3 regions of the Mesorhizobium sp. M0028 genome follow, and region 1 is predicted to be linked to each of the others. Evidence: riboswitches for the same ligand, from Rfam matches in the RefSeq annotation. Region 1 holds a riboswitch; each other region holds the start of a gene.
What was found. Region 1 has a riboswitch for cobalamin ahead of NKJ93_RS08335 (ABC transporter ATP-binding protein). Riboswitches for the same ligand answer to the same signal wherever they lie in the genome.
Positions count from the first base shown of each region.

Region 2: linked by a shared signal. The riboswitch ahead of NKJ93_RS15870 (DUF1636 family protein) and the one ahead of NKJ93_RS08335 (ABC transporter ATP-binding protein) in region 1 are both predicted to bind cobalamin.
Region 3: linked by a shared signal. The riboswitch ahead of NKJ93_RS16055 (CbtB domain-containing protein) and the one ahead of NKJ93_RS08335 (ABC transporter ATP-binding protein) in region 1 are both predicted to bind cobalamin.

Region 1 is NZ_JAMYVG010000003.1:127,992-130,245, forward strand. Features, by position in the region: gene NKJ93_RS08325 (ABC transporter substrate-binding protein) at 1-353, opposite strand, end outside; gene NKJ93_RS08330 (hypothetical protein) at 350-538, opposite strand; gene NKJ93_RS08335 (ABC transporter ATP-binding protein) at 579-1,133, opposite strand; cobalamin riboswitch at 1,158-1,362, opposite strand; partial or broken gene NKJ93_RS08340 (GyrI-like domain-containing protein) at 1,444-1,782, shown strand; gene NKJ93_RS08345 (bifunctional helix-turn-helix transcriptional regulator/GNAT family N-acetyltransferase) at 1,820-2,254, opposite strand, start outside.
Region 2 is NZ_JAMYVG010000007.1:100,448-102,701, forward strand. Features, by position in the region: gene cobW (cobalamin biosynthesis protein CobW) at 1-410, opposite strand, end outside; gene NKJ93_RS15870 (DUF1636 family protein) at 407-841, opposite strand; cobalamin riboswitch at 880-1,083, opposite strand; gene NKJ93_RS15875 (winged helix-turn-helix domain-containing protein) at 1,113-2,254, opposite strand, start outside.
Region 3 is NZ_JAMYVG010000007.1:135,663-137,916, forward strand. Features, by position in the region: gene NKJ93_RS16050 (aromatic ring-hydroxylating oxygenase subunit alpha) at 1-1,079, opposite strand, end outside; cobalamin riboswitch at 1,220-1,415, shown strand; gene NKJ93_RS16055 (CbtB domain-containing protein) at 1,452-1,631, shown strand; gene NKJ93_RS16060 (CbtA family protein) at 1,647-2,254, shown strand, end outside.

The DNA of each region.
Region 1 (2,254 bases):
ACCTCGCCGCCAGGCTTCATGCCGTAATACCAGCCGGCGAAGAAGAAATCGGGCTCGACGGCGACGAGGTTTTCGAGGGTCGGGTATTTCGGCGCGAGTTCCGGGATCGCGCCCTGCTCGGCCTTGAATTCCGGACCGACCTTATACCATCCGGTGATGCCGGTCAGGCCGACGATCGATGGTTGCAGCCCCAGCGCGAAGGCCATCTCCGCCATGTTCAGATCTTGGATGACGGCGCGCTTCGGCGCGGCGTCGAACGTCAGCGGCGTGCCGCAGCTATCAACGGTTACCGGGAAAGCGAAGGCGGTCTGGGCAAGTAGGAGGGAGGCAAAAGACAGTACGAGGCGTTTCACGGATGTTGCTCCTTGGTCAAATCGGGATGTGAAGAGGCGCGGTTCGGAACGTCGAAGACCGTGAGTTCGCGGTCTTCGGTGGGATGGCGCAGCCAAAGCACGTCAACGCCGAAAATCTCGCGGATCAACTTCTTGGTCAGCGCCTCGCGCGGACTGGCAAGTGCCTGCAGGCGGGCCTCGTTCATCACCGCGACCCTGGTGGCAAATGGCGTGACAAGCGACAGATCATTGAAGCACCGCCACGACGGTCATGCCAAACTGCGATACGAGTTCGAGAAGGTCGCTGCGGGCGCGCGGATCGAGATGATTGGTCGGTTCATCGAGGAACAGGATTTTGGGCTCCTGGGCGATGGCGCGCGCCAACTGGGCGCGTTGCCGCTCGCCACCGGATAGCGAGCCGATCGTGCGGCCGAGCAGCGGCAGCAGGCCGGTTCTGCGAAGTGCTTCAATGACGATGTCGCGTTGCTCGCTCCACCGACGCAAGCCGGCATGCGGGACGCGCCCAAGCTCGACGTAGTCGATCACGGCAAGCCGCGGATCAGGCTGATCGGTCTGGCCAACGACCGCCATGTGCAGTGCCCGCTCGGCGGCCGAAAACCTCTCCAGCCGGCGTCCGGAAAATCTCACATCTCCCGCGCTTGGCCGCAGCGTACCGCATAGCATGCGCAGCAGCGTCGTCTTGCCGGCGCCGTTGGGGCCGATGATGGCGAGGCGGTCGCCCGCCGCTACCGAAAGGCTCACCGCGCTTACCAGGCACCGGCCGACACGACCGATGTCCACGTTTTCTCCCGGCACACCCCGTCCGGTCAACTCATGCTGATGGCAGGTCTCCTGGCTCGCGGGTCTTTGCGCCATCCTGCCTTCCCAGCCTTGCCGGCCAGTGGCATTTCGGATTTTGCTCGCCGCTTACAGTTGCGGGGGCAGCCACGGCCTCGATCCAAAGGATCTCACCGTGTTCCCTTTTCACCCCTTGCCTTGCGACTCGGGGACCATCAGTCAGCCACCCTAGTTTTCCGCCAATCACAGCGCAATAAGTCTTGTCAGAAGGAGCCATATAGACCTCGTGACGTAATAACGTTACATTTAAAAGGACGTTCCAGGCGAGATCGGCGACGTCGCCTATGGCGTCTGCGTCAACGGCGACGACGCCGGCAATTTCGACTACATCGCTGGCGTCGAAGTGTCCGATTTTTCGGACCTGCCGAGGGAGTTTTGGCGTGTGCGCGTGCCGGCGCAGAAATACGGCGTGTTCGCCCATCGTGACCATATCTCGACCATCCGCCGCACGGTCAACACGATCTGGAACAAATGGCTGCCAGCCTCTGGGCACGAGATCGCCGATGCGCCGGAATTCGAGCGTTACGGCCCCGAATTTGATCCGCGCAGCGGCAATGGCGGGCTGGAAATCTGGATACCGATCAAAGGGTGAGGCACGGCAGGCCGACGCCGAAGCGCCGGAAGCGCTGCTACAGTTCCAGGTTCCAGTTCTGGCCGACCAGATCCCTGCCGAAGGAATGGTGGCACTCCTCGTTGGTCAATTTAAAGCCCACAGACTCATAGATGTGGCGGGCGGCGGCGAGCACGTCGTTGGTCCACAGCGTCAGTGTCCTGTAACCCGTGGCGCGGCAAAAGCCGATACATTCCTCGACCAGCCGCTTGCCGATGCCGAGACCTCGCGCCGAGGGCTCGACGTAGAGCAGGCGCAATTTCGCCACCGCGTCCGACTGGCGCACGACGAAGACGGAGCCGACGACCTCGCCTTCCCGCTCGGCGATCCAGCTGCGTTCCCATTTCGGATCGAAGGATTTGACGAATGTGCCGAGGATTTCAGCGACCAGCGCCTCATAGGTTTCGTCCCAGCCATATTCCTGCGCGTAGAGCAGGCCCTGGCGATGGATGAT
Region 2 (2,254 bases), on a different contig from region 1:
ATGACGCCATCGACCGTGACGCGGCTTTTCACCGACGGCCACTGGAAGGCCTGGACCAGCGGCTTGGGCAGGGCCAGCCCGGACGTCTCGATCAGGATGTGGTCGACCTTCGGCGTCAGCGACAGGATCTGGTCGAGCGCGGGGACAAAGTCGTCGGCGACAGTGCAGCAGATGCAGCCATTGGCCAGCTCGACGATGTTTTCCTCGGGGCAAGTGTCGATGCCGCAGCCCTTCAGGATCTCGCCGTCGATGCCGATATCGCCGAACTCGTTGACGATGATGGCCAGGCGCTTGCCTTTGGCGTTTTCGAGCAAATGGCGGATCAGCGTCGTCTTGCCGGCGCCGAGAAAGCCGGTGACGACGGTGCAGGGGACGCGCGAAACGTTGGCGGCCGAATCTGGGGAAGTCATATCAAGTCCTTCAAAAGGTCGAGGGGAGGGATGCGGGCAACCAAGCCGCGCTTCAGGCAATCGGGACGGCCGCGCCACGGAATGAGGCCGTCCGTCGAAGTAGCGAACAGCTTTGCCCCCGTCACCAGATCGGTGCCGCTGCTCGTGGTCAGGTCGCCGAAGACATAGCTCCAGCAGCCGTCGCGCAGCATCGCGGCGCTGAGCCGGCGCTTGCAATTGCCGAGGCATTCGACGGTGCGGATTTTAATGTTTTCGCTGGAAGCGGCGCGGCGCGTGTGCTCGGCGAGCAGTTCGCCGGCGCGGGGATAAGCGTCCGAACCGGTCTCGTCACGGCAGGACGAGCAGACGATGACGGTAACGCCGGCCGGGGAATCACCATGGCCGGACAATAAATCCGCTGTCTCAGCCGGAAAACTGCTGTCGCGTTCCAAATCAGGCTCCTTGCCCGGAAAACCCGCCAGGCGATCGGATTCTTATGTCCTAGACGGCAGGTCTCCTGGCTCGCGGGTCATCGCCTGGGTGCCGCCTTCCCGGGAATATCCCAGTGGTTTTCGGCCTTGGCTCGTCGCTTACAGTTGCGGGGACAGCCGCGGATTTGAAATCGAGATTTCGCACCGCATTCCCTCTTGGCCCTTGCCGTTGCGGGCAGGGGACCGTCTGGAACGGATTTAGGCTTGTGAAGGCAGTCGTGTCAACGCACGTCTATGACGCGGCGATATCTGCGAGCGGCTGGCCGAGGTCGCCGGCAGCCGTCACCTCGATGCGCTCGAGCCCGAGCCAACCCTGCATCTGCTTCAATTCCTCGAAAAGGGCGGCGGCAGTTTGCGGCGGGGCGCCGGGCTCCGAATAGGCGGCATGGACGCGCAATACGCCGGCCGGGCGGTCGGCCCTGAGGTCGACGCGCCCGACGATGCTGTCGCCGAGCAGGAACGGCAGCACATAATAGCCATACTGGCGCTTTTCGGCCGGCGTGTAGATCTCGATGCGGTAGTGGAAGTCGAACAACCGCTCGGTGCGCGACCGCTCGAAGACGACGGGATCGAACGGCGCAAGCAAGGCGCGCGCCTCGATCCTGCGCGGCAAACGGCCGTCCTTGTGGAGATAGGCTGTTTTGCTCCAGCCTTCGACGCTCACCGGCAACAGGTCGCCAGCCTCGACCAGTTCCTCGATGCGGCCCTTGATGTCGGCGGGCGAGAGGCGGAAATAGTCGCGCAGATCGCCCGCCGTGGCGACGCCATGGGCGCGGGCGGAGATGCGCAGCAGTTCGCGGTGGGCGTCCGCGGGGGACGGAACTGGCAAAGCGAGTACCGTTGGCGGCAGCACGCGCTCCGGCAGATCGTAGAACCGCTCGAAACCACGCCGGTGCGCCGTGGTGATGCGGCCCGCCCAGAACAGCCATTCGAAGGCATGCTTGGCATGGCTCCAGCCCCACCAGCCGCCCGAGCCCTTCTGGCCTTCGAAAGCCGACGCCGCGATCGGGCCTCGTTCAGCGACCTCGCGATAGATGTCCTCAATGTAGGCGGCGTGCTCGCGGCCCCATTTTGCCAGTCCGCTGTACATTTCCTCGCCGCGCTCGGCCCGCCGCATGCGCCAGCGCATCAGCGGATAGGTCTCGACGGGCAGGAACGAGGCTTCATGCGCCCAATATTCGAAGACCATGCGCTTGCGTGTCACCGCGGCGTCGTCGAGCAGCGCCAGCTTGTAGGGGCCAAGCCGCGAATAGAGCGGCATATAATGGGCGCGAACCACGGCGCTGACGGAATCGATCTGCAGCAGGCCGGTACGTGCAAGCACCCGGGCCAGATGCCGGCGGTCAGGCGTGCCGCTGGGGCGCGGGTCATTGA
Region 3 (2,254 bases), on a different contig from region 1:
GAGCGCAGGCCCTTCTGGTTGACCTCGCAGATATCAGCGTCTTCCTCCAGCACCTGGGTACCGAAGGCGACGATGTTGTCGATATCCGCAGCCGGATCGACGAGCGCTTCGGGCGAAAAAAGCCATTCGGCGGTGAGTTCGGTCTGCTCCGGCCCAAGCGGCACCAGCCGCACGGTCCTGACATAGTCGACATGGCCGACGACGAACATCGAGGGCAAGTTGGTGGCATAGGTCTGCCCGGCAGCACGCTCGGCCGGCGTCAGGCTCGAAAAGACCGAGCCGTGGACGCGCCCGTCGCGCGACCAGGTTTCGGCCCCGGCCCGCAAGCCGCCGGCAAATTCCGGCGCGTCATTGTCGGCGTGGCGCGCCCATTCGGGGTCGTCGTGCCGGCCCATCAGGCCGCGGCCATAGATCGGCACCAGCCGCGACAGGTCCTTGTGGACGCCAGGGCAGTGCAGGCACTCGTTGAAGTTCTCCCAAAATATCTTCCAGTTGCAGTTCATAACCTTGCGCAGCACATGGCCGCTCAGCAGCGTTTCCAGCGGCCAGTTGGCGAGGTTGCCGGATGCCGGATCGAAGGATGTTTCAGCCGAACCGGCAGCGTCTTGCGCGAGGTTGACGAAAACGAAACCGCGCCACACCGAAAGCGCGACGCGGTAGAGCGGATGATCGGCCTTGTCGAAACCGTCCGGCAGCGATTTCGACGGCACGCGCACCAGATCGCCGCGCAGCGAATAGGACCAGGCGTGGTAGGGGCAGGTGATGAGCCGCGCCCTCAGCCGTCCTTCGCTCTGCTGGCAAAGCTGCGAGCCGCGATGCCGGCAGGTGTTGTGAAAGGCGCGCAATTCGCCGGTCTCGTCGCGCAGCACGACGACCTCCTGCGTGCCTATGCGAAACGTCCTGAAAGCCAGCGGATGGGCAAGGTCGGCCTCGCGGCAGACCAGCAGCCAATTGCGATACCAGATGGCCTCGAGATCGCGCTGATAGCCTGCGATGTCCCAATAGGCCGATGACGGCAGCGTCGGCTCGGCCCGCGGCAGGCCGTTATAGGGACCGCGCTCATTCGGGCTGGGTTGCATGCCGGCTTCCTCCCCATCCGCCAGCCGACACCCGGCTGTGAGAATTGTCAATTGCGGCGCCGGCCGGCGAGCTTGGCGAGGCGGCGCATTCGCCACACGATCCGGCGGAATTTGGTTTGCCGGGCGCGGCGATTCTGCCTATAGTCGCTGATGTCGTCGGTTCCGTTTGGAACCAAGAGGGAATGCGGTGCGGGCGAAATTCTTGCCCAATGCCGTGGCTGCCCCCGCAACTGTGTGCGGTAGTCCTCTCCATATGCCACTGAAGATTTTCTTCGGGAAGGTGGGGAAGGGCGCTGATCCGCGAGCCAGGAGACCTGCCGGCGACAGGAAACTGACTTCTATGCCCTCGGGTGGAGGGCGAAAGGACAAGACATGAATACCGCTTCCGTCTCGCTCGGCGCTTCCGTCTCCTCGCAGTCGCGTTTCATGCAGCTGGCGCTTGCTGCATTCCTCGGCATTTTCGTCATGGGCTTTGTCGGCTTCTCGCACATCGATGCGGTCCACAATGCCGCCCACGACTATCGCCACTCGATGGGCTTTCCCTGCCACTGACAAGGGGCTGACATCATGACACTGTTTCGCAACGTCGTGTTCATCGCGGCGATCGCAGGGCTCGTGGCCGGCGTCGTTCTCGCCTGCATGCAGGCCTATGCCACGGTGCCGCTGATCCTGAAGGCGGAAGTCTACGAACAGGCCGGCGGCGGCCATGACCATGCCGCCGCACCTGCGGCACCGGCCGCCACGGGCACGATGGCTATGAGCAGCGCCGCGCCGGCACCGGCTGAAGCAATGGCTCCGGCTGAGGACGAAGGCTGGGCGCCGGCCGACGGTTTCGAACGCTTTGCCTTCAGCGTCGTTGCCAATATCGTCACCGGTATCGGCTTCGCGTTGGTCCTGGTTGCGGTTTCGGAGTTCGCCGGCGGCATCGGCAATTGGCGCCAGGGCCTGTTCTGGGGGCTTGCCGGCTTTGCCGTGTTCACGCTGGCGCCGGGCCTCGGCCTGCCGCCGGAATTGCCGGCAATGCCGGCGGCCGACCTTGTCCAACGCCAGATCTGGTGGTGGGCAACGGTGGTGGCGACCGCCGCCGGTCTCGGCCTGCTCGCCTTCCGCAGATCGCTGCCGCTGGCGGTCCTTGCCGTGGCGTTGATCGTGGCGCCGCATATTGTCGGCGCGCC